DNA from 3 places in the Streptomyces sp. NPDC023541 genome. Region 3 is predicted to be linked to each of the others. Evidence: riboswitches for the same ligand, from Rfam matches in the RefSeq annotation. Region 3 holds a riboswitch; each other region holds the start of a gene.
The links. Region 3 has a riboswitch for cyclic di-AMP ahead of ACZ3X1_RS24895 (M23 family metallopeptidase). Riboswitches for the same ligand answer to the same signal wherever they lie in the genome.

Region 1 (3,979 bases), on a different contig from region 3:
GGACTTCAGCGACCAGAGGTCGAGGACCGGGCAGTCGTAGCGGTCGGCGATGGCGCGCACGTGCGCGCTGTACGTCGCGACCTTGCCGCGGAGGTGCTTGAGGACGGGCACCCCCCGGGTGTCGAAGCCCGTGGTGATCATGACGCGGCCGACGGCTCCGGTGAGGTCGGCCACGGCCGCCTCGAACCGCTCCGCCACGTCGTCCGGGTCGCTGCCGGGCCGGATGATGTCGTTGCCGCCCGCGCAGAAGGTGACCAGGTCCGGGGCGAGGGCCTTGGCCCTCGGCACCTGGTCCGCCACGATCTGGTCGAGGAGCTTCCCGCGCACCGCGAGGTTCGCGTACCGGAAGTCGTGCTCGTCGCGCTGATCGGCCAGGAGCACGGCGAGCCGGTCCGCCCAGCCGAGAAAGGAATCCCCAGGCCCCGGGTCCCCCACGCCCTCAGTGAAGCTGTCCCCGATCGCCGCGTACGAGCCGATGGTCTTGAGTTTCGTCGTCGTCGCTGCCACGAGAGCCCATCCTTCACTCCCGCACGCAACCTACGCCAACGTAATGAGGGGTTGACGGCCCGTGATCTCTACCACGCCGGGCATAAGGAATGGGTACACGTGAGGCCGGGACCCCCCTCGGGTCCCGGCCCCACGCGTGTCGGTGCTCCGTCGGCGGGTGCCGTCAGAGGCTGGCGCCCTTCGAGCGGAGGTAGGCGATCGGGTCCATGTCCGAGCCGTAGGACGGGCTCGTGCGGATCTCGAAGTGCAGGTGAGGGCCGGTCGAGTTGCCCGTGGAGCCGGAGAGGCCGATGCTCTGGCCGGCGGTGACGCTCTGGCCGGAGGAGACGGAGAGCTGGGAGAGGTGGGCGTACTGGGAGTACTTGCCGTCCGCGTGGCGGATGACGACCTCGTTGCCGTAGGCGCCGCTCCAGCCGGCGGAGACGACGGTTCCCGCGCCGACGGCCTTGACGCTGGTGCCCATGGCGGCGATGAAGTCGACGCCGGTGTGGTAGCCGGAGGACCACATGGCGCCCGCGACCTTGTACTGGGTGGAGATGCCACCGCCGACCGGGGCCACGAATCCGCCGGCGGCGGGCTGCGCGGCGGGAGCCCCGGCGGGGGCGGCGGGCGCCTCGGGGGCAGAATCCTGCCGCGCCTGCGGGGCGGCGGGTCGCCCGGCAGGCTTCGGCGCCTTCGGGGCCGCCTTCGGGGCCGCCTTCGGGGCCGCCTTCGGCGCGGCCTCGGGGGCGGTGCGCGGGGCGGGGACGGCGTCGGCCGGGGCGGCGGCCTCGCCGCGGCCGCCGAGGGTCAGCTTCAGGCCGGGGTGGATCAGCGACGGGTTGGCGCCGACCGCCTCGCGGTTCTCGGCGTACAGCCGCTGCCAGCCGCCGGAGAGGTTGCGCTCCGCGGCGATCTCGGAGAGGCAGTCGCCCGGGACGACCGTGTAGACGGTCGGCGCGGCCTGCACGGCGGCCGCGGGAGCGGCGGGTGCGGCCTGGAGGGCGGCGGGGGCCTGCGGGGCCACCGCGGGTGCGACGGCCGGGGCCGCCGCCGGAGCGCCGGCCGCGTTGGCGCCGGCGGCACCCATCAGCGGCAGGGCGAGGGCCGCGCCGCCGGTGCCTGCGACCGCGAATCCGCGGGAAATGGAAAGGGACTTGGGACGGCGGTGCTTACCCTTTGCAGGCATGGCGCATTCCTCTCCGGCGCCTACGAGGTGAGCTGTCGGGTTCGGACTGGAGATGTCCGGCCGTACATGTACGGGACATGAACGGCTTCACCCCGAGCCGTACCGGAGAAAAGATCTCCGAAACAGCGGCTTACCTGGTTCCCCCGCTCCTGCCGCGCGAAATGGTTTGGTTGCGGTTTCCGGGCGGCGGCAGGATTCGGCGATCCACCCGGATCGATCGCGAAGGTAATCCCTTGCGGGCACACCGAACAAGCCGCGAATTCCCTGACGGATTCACAGGCATGAGGGACCGCCGGAATTCCGGTCACCCTCCGTCCATTCCGTTCCGCCAACAGCCGCCCCCACCGGGCCATTCGGCTTCGGCGATCAGGCACTCACGGTCACCGTATGATCTGGCTCACGGGGACGCGCCCGATCTCGCCTCCGGTTATGGCAAGTTGGCGCCAAGTAGCTCAATTCGGACAGAGGACACGCGAGAGGCGGAGGAGTTCCCTTGACCCAGCAGATACAGGAGCCGGAGCTGACCGGGGTGCGCAATTTCCGCGATGTGGGCGGATTGCCGACTTCTGATGGACGAACGGTCGGTACGGGACGACTCTTCCGAAGCGGACATCTGGCACATGCCACCGAAACCGATGCAGAGTTTCTCACCTCGCTCGGTCTCCACACCATCTTCGACTTCCGCAACGGCGCCGACCACGCCCTGGAGGGCCCGGACGTCGAACTGCCCGGCGTGCGGAACGTCAACATCCCGCTCTCGGACCCCGCGGACGGCCGGGAGTTCTGGCGACTGGTCCGCGACGGCGACCTCGACCAGCTCCGCTCGATCCTGGGCGACGGCAAGGCGGCGGCCCGGATGTCGCTCTCCTACCGCCGGATCATCCGCGACCGCACGACCGAGCACGGCCGCGTCGTCCGCGCCATCGCCGAGGACAGCGTCCCCGCCCTCCTGCACTGCGCGGCCGGCAAGGACCGGGCGGGCCTCTCCGTCGCCGTCACCCTGCTCGCGCTCGGCGTCGAGCGCGAGGCGATCGTGGCGGACTACCTGGAGTCCAACGCCCCGCACCGCCGCTACCGGGTGCGCCGCAGCTCCGCGTCGGCCGAGGCCCGCTCGCCCGAGGTGATGGAGCTGCTCGCGCCGCTCTTCGACGCCCGCGCCGAATACCTGATCGCCGCCTTCGACACCATCGACGAGGTCTGGGGCGGGGTGGACCGCTACCTGGCGGAGGGCCTCGGACTGACGCCCGAGACCCTCGACCGGCTCCGGGACCGGTTGCTGGTCTGATCAGCCGGCCGGGGGACCGGCGACCGGTACCGGGGAGGCAGGCCGTCAGCGCGCCGCGACGGCCTGCTTCACCAGCGTCCTGCCGAAGTCCCACATCAGACCGGACCCGCCGTGCGCCTCGTCCATGACCTCGCGGAAGGCGCCGACGAACCGGTCGACGTCCTGCTCGGCCAGGACCAGCGGCGGAATCAGTTTGATCACTTCCAGATGGTCCCCGGAGACCTGCGTGAGGATCCGGTGCTTCTGGAGCAGGGGCACCACGACCATCTGCGCGAAGAGGCCCTTGCGGGCCGCCTGGAGCATCGTCCAGCGGCTGCGCAGGCCGAGCGAGGACGGCCGGCCGAACTCGATGCCGATCATCAGCCCGCGCCCCCGCACCTCGTGCAGCAGCTCGTACTCGTCCACCAGGGCGGCGAGCCGTCCGCGCAGCAGCTCGCCCGTCGTCCGGGCGCGGTCCACGAGGTGCTCGTCCTCCATCACGGCCAGCACCGCCAGCCCGGCCGCCATCGCCTGCGCGTTGGAACCGAAGCTCGCGGAGTGCACGAGCACCCGGTCCATGGACGAGTAGACCTTTTTGAAGATCCAGTCCTTGCCCAGGGTCGCGCCGACCGGCACGTAGCCGCCGGACAGCGCCTTGGCCACGCACACCAGGTCGGGCTCCACACCCGGCTCGTGCTGGTACGCGTAGAAGTCCCCGGTGCGTCCCAGTCCGGTCTGCACCTCGTCCGCGATCAGCAGCGCCCCCCGCCGGTGCAGCAGCTCCTGCGCGGCGAGCAGGAAGCCGGGCGGGGCGGCGAGGACCCCCTTGCCCTGGATCGGCTCGACGACGAAGGCGGCGACGTCGCCGCGCCTCAGCTCCCGCTCCAGGGCGGCCAGGTCGCCCAGCGCGACCTTGGTGTCGGGCAGCAGCGGTGCGAAGCCGTCCCGGAACCCGCCCTCGCCGTTGACCGAGAGCGAGCCGGTCGTCAGCCCGTGGAAGGCGTGGTCGCAGTAGAGGATCCTGGGCCGCCCGGTGGCGT
Region 2 (3,979 bases), on a different contig from region 3:
AGACGTACTGGCGCATCGGATACGCGAGGGCGACCACCAGCGTACAGAGCACGAGCACCAGGAGCGCGGCCCTGCCGGTGAGGCGGCTGCGGCGCACCTGCCGACGCGACTGCGAGCGGTAGACGTGGGCCGCGGTCCGCTCACCGAGCTGCTTGAGCCGCGTCGCCGTGGAGAAGGTGGAGAACCGATCCCGGTTCCCGGCCATTGGTCCGCCTCCCCTTTGTACGCACTACGCAATACGTCCCCGCACACGGTACGGGACCGAGTGCGGGGACGTACGGAGGCAGAGCGTGATTAGCCCTTGAAGCGCGGGAAGGCGCTGCGGCCCGCGTACACCGCGGCGTCGTCGAGGATCTCCTCGATGCGCAGCAGCTGGTTGTACTTGGCGACGCGGTCCGAGCGGGCCGGGGCGCCGGTCTTGATCTGACCGCAGTTCACGGCGACGGCGAGGTCGGCGATGGTGACGTCCTCGGTCTCGCCGGAGCGGTGCGACATCATGCACTTGAAGCCGTTGCGCTGGGCCATCTCGACGGCGTCGAGGGTCTCGGTCAGCGAGCCGATCTGGTTCACCTTCACGAGGAGGGCGTTCGCGGAGCCCTCCTCGATGCCGCGGGCCAGGCGCTCGGGGTTGGTGACGAAGAGGTCGTCGCCGACGATCTGGACCTTGGCGCCCAGGCGGTCGGTGATGGTCTTCCAGCCGGCCCAGTCGTCCTCGAACAGCGGGTCCTCGATGGAGACGAGCGGGTACGCCTCGACGAGCTCGGCGTAGTAGTCGGTCATCTCGGCGGCCGAGCGGGACTGGCCCTCGAACTCGTACTTGCCGTCCTTGTAGAACTCGGACGCGGCGACGTCGAGCGCGAGCGCGATGTCCTTGCCCGGGGTGTAGCCGGCCTGCTTGACGGCCTCGATGATGAGGTCGAGCGCGGCGCGGTTGGACTCCAGGTTCGGGGCGAAGCCGCCCTCGTCGCCGAGACCGGTGGACAGGCCCTTGGTGTGCAGGACCTTCTTGAGGGTGTGGTAGACCTCGGCACCCCAGCGCAGCGCCTCGGAGAAGGACTCCGCGCCGATCGGGGCGATCATGAACTCCTGGATGTCGACGTTGGAGTCGGCGTGCGACCCACCGTTGAGGATGTTCATCATCGGAACGGGCAGCAGGTGCGCGTTCGGACCGCCGAGGTAGCGGAAGAGCGGGAGGTCCGAGGCCTCGGACGCGGCGTGGGCGACGGCGAGCGAGACGCCGAGGATGGCGTTGGCGCCGAGCGAGCCCTTGTTGTCGGTGGCGTCCAGGTCGAACATGGCCTGGTCGATCAGGCGCTGCTCGGTGGCGTCGTAGCCGACGAGCTCCGGGCCGATCTGCTCGATGACGGCGAGGACGGCCTTCTCGACACCCTTGCCGAAGTAACGGTTGGGGTCACCGTCACGGAGCTCGATGGCCTCGAAGGCACCGGTGGAGGCGCCGGACGGAACGGCAGCACGGCCGGTGCTGCCGTCGTCGAGGCCCACCTCGACCTCGACCGTGGGGTTGCCTCGGGAGTCCAGGATTTCCCGGGCTACGACGACGTCGATGGACGGCACGAGCATCTCCTTCTGGGATGTGACGCTGGGTGTGCGGTGGCGTCAGGCCGTGGGACGGCCTGGCCGACTAGAGCCTAACCGGATCCGGGCACTCACCCTGCCGACCGCCCGGGTCCTGGGACGAAAAAGGGCCCGAATACCCCTCTTCCCGGACATAGGGCCCCGCATGACGGGGGTTCCGCTGCCGCACACACCGCCGCCCGGCGCGTGGGGGGAAGGGCGCCGGGCGGTGGGAATTCTGCGCGTTGCGTACGCTTTTGCGGCTATTGCCGCAGCGGTCAGCTGAGCTTCAGCTTCTGACCCGGGAAGATCAGGTCGGCGTCCGAGACGATGTCCTTGTTCAGCTCGAACAGCTGCTGCCAGCCGCCCTTGACGCCGTTGGCCTCGGCGATGGTGCCCAGGGTGTCGCCCGGCTTGACCTCGTACGAGCCGTTGCCGGTCTTCGGCGCGGCAGGGGCCTCGGTCCGCTCGGAGCGGGTGACCGGGGCCTCGGCGCGCTTGGTGTCCTTCTTCGGCGCGGCCTTGGTCTCGGTCTTCTTGGTCTCGGTCTTCTTCGTCTCGGCCTTCGGCTTGGTGGAGGCCGGGGTCTCGGAGGAGCCGCCCGTGTACGAGGAGTTCGACAGGCCCTTGCCGCAGTGCGGCCAGGCGCCCTTGCCCTGCTTCTTCAGGACCTTCTCGGCCACGGCTATCTGCTGCGCCTTCGAGGCCTGGTTGGCCTGTGAGGCGTACGACTTGCCGCCGAACGCCGCCCACGTGGAGGACGAGAACTGCAGTCCGCCGTAGTAGCCGTTGCCCGTGTTGATGGCCCAGTTGCCACCGGACTCGCACTGCGCGACCTTGTCCCACTCGGACGCGGTGGCGGCACTGGCGGCGCCCGCGGTCATCAGGGGGGCGGCGACGGCCACACCGGCGACACCGGCGAGCGTGACGATGCGGACGGCCTTGGAGGCGCGACGGTGCTTGCCCTTGCCGGAAAGCAGCATGAGGTTTCTCCTCACCGACGCCTACGAGGTGAGCTGTCGGGTTCGGGCCTGTGAGTGCCCGGCGGCGCGACCTAGCGCACCGCTTAACCCCAAGCCGCTTGCGTGACCGTCTCTCAACGGACGCTCGCGGCGCCTACCTTGGGTCCCCCGCTCCTGCCTTCGGCGCTTTACGCGACGACTGTTCCCCCCGTCCGCCGGCAGGACTCGGCGATGCGGTCGAAGGAGCTCGCGGTGGCGAGCGATTCAGAAGGTAGACACAGCTCTCCCCGATGTTCAACGAGGAACATCGGGGAGAAAGGGGCCCTACTTGCGCTCTCCGCAGAGGTGTTTGCGCAGGTGAGACCGGGGTTTGCGCAAGGCCCCGGGCGGGACACGCCAGTTGACCGGAAGAGACACATGTCTCACTTGCCGAAAACAGACAATCAAGGTCTTTCCGGGCGAACCAACTGTCCTTATTACGTGGTTAGATCCAGGTTCTGCCCGGGCTTGATCAGATCGGCGTCCTCGCCGATGACCTGCTCGTTGGCCTCGTAGAGGCCGCTCCAGCCGCCCTTCACGCCCTTGGCAACCGCGATGGTCGCCAGGCTGTCGCCCGCCTGCACGGTGTAGACGGGGTCCGGCGCGGCATCGGACGGGGCGCCCTCCTCGGGGGAGGGCGCACCGCGGTGCTTGCCGTTGCCCTCGGCCGGAGTGGCGCCCGGGGTCGCCGGGGCCGCCGGTGCCGCGGGGGCCGTCGGGTCCGTCGGGGACGGACCCGGGGTGACCGGCGGGGTCGTCGGCGCCGTCGGAGCCGTCGGGTCCGTCGGGAGGACCGGGGCCGTGGGGTCGGTGGGGCTCACCGGCGGGGTCGCCGGGTCGGTCGGGAGGACCGGGGCGCCCGGGGTGCCCGGGTCGGCCGGGGGCGTCGTCGGAACGTCGGGCGCGGGCATGACGGGCAGTCCGAGGGACGGCGCGTCGGGGATCAGGAAGGGGGTGCCCGAAGGGCTCGGGGTCTCCGCGGTCGAGAGTCCGAAGTCCGTGGCCGGCTTGCCGCCCTTGGCGGAGGGCACGGTGTCGTCGGGGCGGGACGGCGCGGGTCCCACCGCGGTGGGGCTGCCGGGCAGGCCGGGGTCGACGACCGCGGCCGGACCCTGCCGGTCCAGTCCGGCGGAGGCCGCGCACAGCGGCCAGGCCTGCGGGCCCTGGGAGGCCAGCACGCGCTCGGCCACCGCTATCTGCTGCGAGCGGCTCGCGAGGTCGGCCCGCTCGGCGAAGTCCAGACCGCCGGCGTTCTGCCACTGCTCCTGGGTGAACTGGAGGCCGCCGTACGCGCCACTGCCGAAGTTGGCGCTCCACGCGCCGCCGCTCTCGCACTCGGCCACCTTGTCCCAGGTGGCGGTGTCGGCAGCGGTGGCACTGGTGGCGGCAAGCAGCGGCATGGC
Region 3 (3,979 bases):
TGTTCCCGGGCGCGCTGCACGGCGAGGGACTCGGCGGTGGGTTCGAGGTCGAGGGTGAGGTGGACGGAGCCGTCCTCGAAGCTGCGCTTCTGCTGGTAGCCGACGTCCGTGAACACCTTGATCATCTTGGTGTTGGCGGGCAGCACCTCGGCGGCGAACCGGCGGATGCCGCGCTCCCGCGCCACCGCGCCGATGTGTTCGAGGAGCGCGGAGGCGACGCCGCGGCCCTGGTGCGCGTCCTGGACGAGGAAGGCGACCTCGGCCTCGTCGGCGGGGGCGGAGGCGGGCCGGCCGTCGGGGCCGATGCGGTCGTAGCGGACGGTGCCGATGAAATCCTCGCCGATGGTCGCGGCGAGGCCCACGCGGTCCACGTAGTCGTGGTGCGTGAAGCGGTGCACGTCGCGGTCGGAGAGGCGGGGGTAGGGCGCGAAGAAGCGGTAGTACTTCGACTCGTCGGAGACCTGCTCGTAGAAGCTGACGAGCCGGCCGGCGTCCTCGGTGGTGATGGGCCTGATCCGGGCGGTGCCGCCGTCGCGCAGGACGACATCGGCTTCCCAGTGGGCCGGGTAGGACGGGTCCGACTCTATGGTCATGCGCATACCTTACGGCCGGACCGGGCCGGACAGCGCTCGCGCGGCGTAGTAGGCAAGCCGGGACGAACCGGTGCAAGCTGGGGACGCTCGTTCAGCGGCGAGAACAAGGAATTCAGGCCGAGGGTCGGTCCGAGCATTCGGGGCGCCGTGAGAGACTGGTCTAGACAACCGTAAGAACCTGAAGGGCATCACCATGGCAGAGCGCCGCGTCAACGTCGGTTGGGCCGAGGGCCTGCACGCTCGTCCCGCCTCGATCTTCGTCCGTGCGACGACCGCTTCCGGCGTCCCGGTGACCATCGCGAAGTCCGGCGGCGACCCCGTCAACGCCGCCTCCATGCTGGCGGTCCTGGGCCTGGGCGCCCAGGGCGGCGAGGAGATCGTCCTCGCATCCGAGGCCGAGGGCGCGGAGGCCGCCCTGGACCGCCTCGCGAAGCTGGTCGCCGAGGGCCTCGAAGAGCTCCCCGAGACGGTCTGACCCTTCGGGTTCGCCCCACAGAGCACCGGCGCCGAAGCCGCGGCCCCTCCCGGGGCCGCGGCTTCGGCGTCGATGGGCGGACCCCCCAGGGACACCGGCACTCCCGACCTGGCCGCACAATCGGCCGGAATTCACAGAATGCGGCTCGACCGCCCGCGCACCGCTGGAATTCGGCACGGCGAATTACCCCGTCGTCCGCGCCCCGAATTCCCGCGATTCCACCCTTTGTATACGGCCTCTGTTAATGCGGACCGCCCGACATGTTTACGGCAGGTTGCGAAGTGCTCACCGGCCGCCGCCTCAGCCGGTGCGCGGCAGCCGCGCGATCGGCGTGGATCGCGGCCAGGGTCCGCGCCCGCTCGGCGTCGCCGCGCGCCACCGCGTCGACGATCGCGCCGTGTTCCGCCCAGGACTCCGCGGGCCGGGCCGGCGCCTCGACCACGAACATCCACGCCACCTTGTGCCGCATCTGCGTGAGCAGCGCGATCAGCCCGGGGCTGCCGGAGGCCTGCGCGAGCGTCTCGTGGAACCAGCCCCCGAGCGCCCGCAGGTCCTCGCCCTGACCCCGCCTGGCCCGCTCCTGACCCAGCCTGACCAGCCCCCGCAGCACCTTGAGGTGTGCGTCGGTGCGGCGCCGGGCGGCCCGTGACGCCGCCAGCGGCTCCAGCAGCATCCGCAGCTCCAGCAGGTCCGCCGCCTCCTGCGCGGTCGGCTCGGCCACACAGGCCCCGGCGTGGCGGCGCGTGGTCACGAAACCTTCCGACTCCAGCGTCCGCAGCGCCTCGCGCACCGGCACCCGCGAGACCCCGTACCGGCGGGCCAGCACCTCCTCGGTCAGCCGACCGCCCGGTTCGAACACCCCGGAGACGATGTCGTCGCGAATTGCCGTGCATACCGCGTGCGCAGGAATACGCAAGACCGAACCTCCGCCTATTTCCGTCCGCCAGCCCCCCGTGCGCATCCACGCGCACACAACGACTCTATTGCAGCACAGCAAGATTTCGAGAGCGGGCGGAAATCCGAAACATTGCGCCGGAACGCGAAAACACGAAGACCCCGGCTCGGGAGGCGGGGTCTTCGTGGAGCTGTGCGCGGTGCTCGGTGAGCCGCGGAACGGGTCAGACGCTGACGCCGTGCGAGCGCAGGTACGCGATCGGGTCGATGTCCGAGCCGTACTGCGAGCCGGCGCGGGCCTCGAAGTGCAGGTGCGGGCCGCTGGAGTTGCCGGTGGAGCCCGACAGGCCGATCTGCTGGCCCGGGGTGACCTGCTGGCCGACGGAGACGTTCAGCGAGGACATGTGGCCGTACTGCGTGAAGGTGCCGTCGTTGTGCTTGATGACGACGTTGTTGCCGTACGCACCGCCCCAGCCGGCCTCGACGACGGTACCGAAGCCCACCGCGCGGACCGAGGTGCCGGAGGCGGCGTGGAAGTCGATGCCGGTGTGGCTGCCGGAGGACCACATGCCGCCGCCCGCCTTGTACTGCGTGCTGACGTAGGAGTCGTCCAGCGGGGAGACGAAGGTGTTGAGGCGCTTGCGCTCCTCTTCGCGGGCGGCGCGCTCGGCGGCCTCGCGCTCGGCCTTCGCCTTGGCCTCGGCGAGGCGCTTGGCCTCGGCGGCCTTCTGCTTGGCGTCGGCCTCGGCCTGCGCCTTGGCGGCGGCGTGCTCGGCGGCGCGGTGCTGGGCCTCGGCCTGGTCCTGGATGTCGCCCGCGAGGTCCTCGGCGACGACGACGGCGCCCAGCCCGTTCTCCGGGGCGGAGCTGCTGTGGTTGTCCGCGGCGAAGGCCGGGGCTGCGAGGGAGCCGACCACACCCGTGGTGGCGATCGCGGCGATACCGGCGTAGCCGGCGGTCTTCTTGCTCAGGCGGCTGGAACCACGGTGCTTGCCGGTACCAGCGGGACGACTGCCAAACGCCATGAAGGGTTTGATCCTTTCCTTCCTTCTCGCCTACCGGGTTAGCTGACGGGTTCGGAGCAGGAAGGTCTCCTACGGGCCTCCTCTTGCGAGGGGGTCCGATTCACCCCAGGGACTGATGTGGGTCCCCGGCTCCCCAGGCTCGCGCCTGACGGGGACTCGGCGATCGCTGTCCGGTGCCGCGGGTGCGGCGGGCACAACTGACGGACAGCACGGATGACGCTAGGCGGATCATCAGTCAATCGCCAAACAGACGCGCCTTTTTGTTGCGTACGCCACACCGCATACAAGCAACCTCACCACTAAACGGACAAAAGGGGCTCCGGCGGAAAACCGCCGGAGCCCCTTGAAAAGTGCGTCAGTTGCCCGTCATACGGGCGCCTGCGACGTCAGTTGCTGACGACCGTGACGTCACCGATCCCGAGGGCCCGCACGGGCTCCTCGATCACCGCGGCGTCGCCCACCAGGATCGTGACCAGCCGGTCCGCCGGGAACGCCTGCACGACGGCCGTGGTGGCCTCCACCGTGCCCGTCTCGGCCAACTGCGCGTACAGCTGCGCCTGGTAGTCGTCCGGCAGCTCCTGCTCGACCTGGTCGGCCAGCGTGCCGGCGACCGAGGCCGCCGTCTCGAACTTCAGCGGGGCCACGCCCACCAGGTTCTGCACGGCCACATCGCGCTCGGCGTCGGTCAGACCGCCCTCCGCGAGGGTGCGCAGCACCTTCCAGAGGTCCTCCAGCGCGGGGCCGGTGTTGGGGGTGTCCACCGATCCGCTGATGGCGAGCATGGAGGCGCCCTTGCCGTCGGCGGTGGAGCGCAGCACCTGGCCGAAGGCCCGCACGCCGTAGGTGTACCCCTTCTCCTCGCGCAGCACCTTGTCCAGGCGGGAGGTGAGGGTGCCGCCCAGGCAGTACGTGCCCAGCACCTGGGCCGCCCAGACGCGGTCGTGCCGGTCCGGCCCGATGCGCCCGATCAGCAGCTGCGTCTGGACCGCGCC

Region 1: another riboswitch for cyclic di-AMP. It lies ahead of ACZ3X1_RS17405 (M23 family metallopeptidase); the one in region 3 lies ahead of ACZ3X1_RS24895 (M23 family metallopeptidase).
Region 2: another riboswitch for cyclic di-AMP. It lies ahead of ACZ3X1_RS18935 (transglycosylase family protein); the one in region 3 lies ahead of ACZ3X1_RS24895 (M23 family metallopeptidase).

Annotation. Positions count from the first base shown of each region.
Region 1 is NZ_JBVHJO010000006.1:223,736-227,714, reverse strand. Features, by position in the region: gene ACZ3X1_RS17410 (SGNH/GDSL hydrolase family protein) at 1-507, opposite strand, end outside; gene ACZ3X1_RS17405 (M23 family metallopeptidase) at 671-1,675, opposite strand; cyclic di-AMP (ydaO/yuaA leader) riboswitch at 1,678-1,860, opposite strand; gene ACZ3X1_RS17400 (tyrosine-protein phosphatase) at 2,169-2,960, shown strand; gene ACZ3X1_RS17395 (aspartate aminotransferase family protein) at 3,006-3,979, opposite strand, start outside.
Region 2 is NZ_JBVHJO010000007.1:78,173-82,151, forward strand. Features, by position in the region: gene ACZ3X1_RS18925 (FtsB family cell division protein) at 1-205, opposite strand, end outside; gene eno (phosphopyruvate hydratase) at 295-1,581, opposite strand; gene ACZ3X1_RS18935 (transglycosylase family protein) at 1,854-2,558, opposite strand; cyclic di-AMP (ydaO/yuaA leader) riboswitch at 2,562-2,733, opposite strand; gene ACZ3X1_RS18940 (transglycosylase family protein) at 3,014-3,976, opposite strand.
Region 3 is NZ_JBVHJO010000010.1:145,172-149,150, reverse strand. Features, by position in the region: gene ACZ3X1_RS24910 (bifunctional acetate--CoA ligase family protein/GNAT family N-acetyltransferase) at 1-599, opposite strand, end outside; gene ACZ3X1_RS24905 (HPr family phosphocarrier protein) at 787-1,068, shown strand; gene ACZ3X1_RS24900 (GntR family transcriptional regulator) at 1,310-1,984, opposite strand; gene ACZ3X1_RS24895 (M23 family metallopeptidase) at 2,187-2,987, opposite strand; cyclic di-AMP (ydaO/yuaA leader) riboswitch at 3,001-3,159, opposite strand; gene ACZ3X1_RS24890 (M16 family metallopeptidase) at 3,374-3,979, opposite strand, start outside.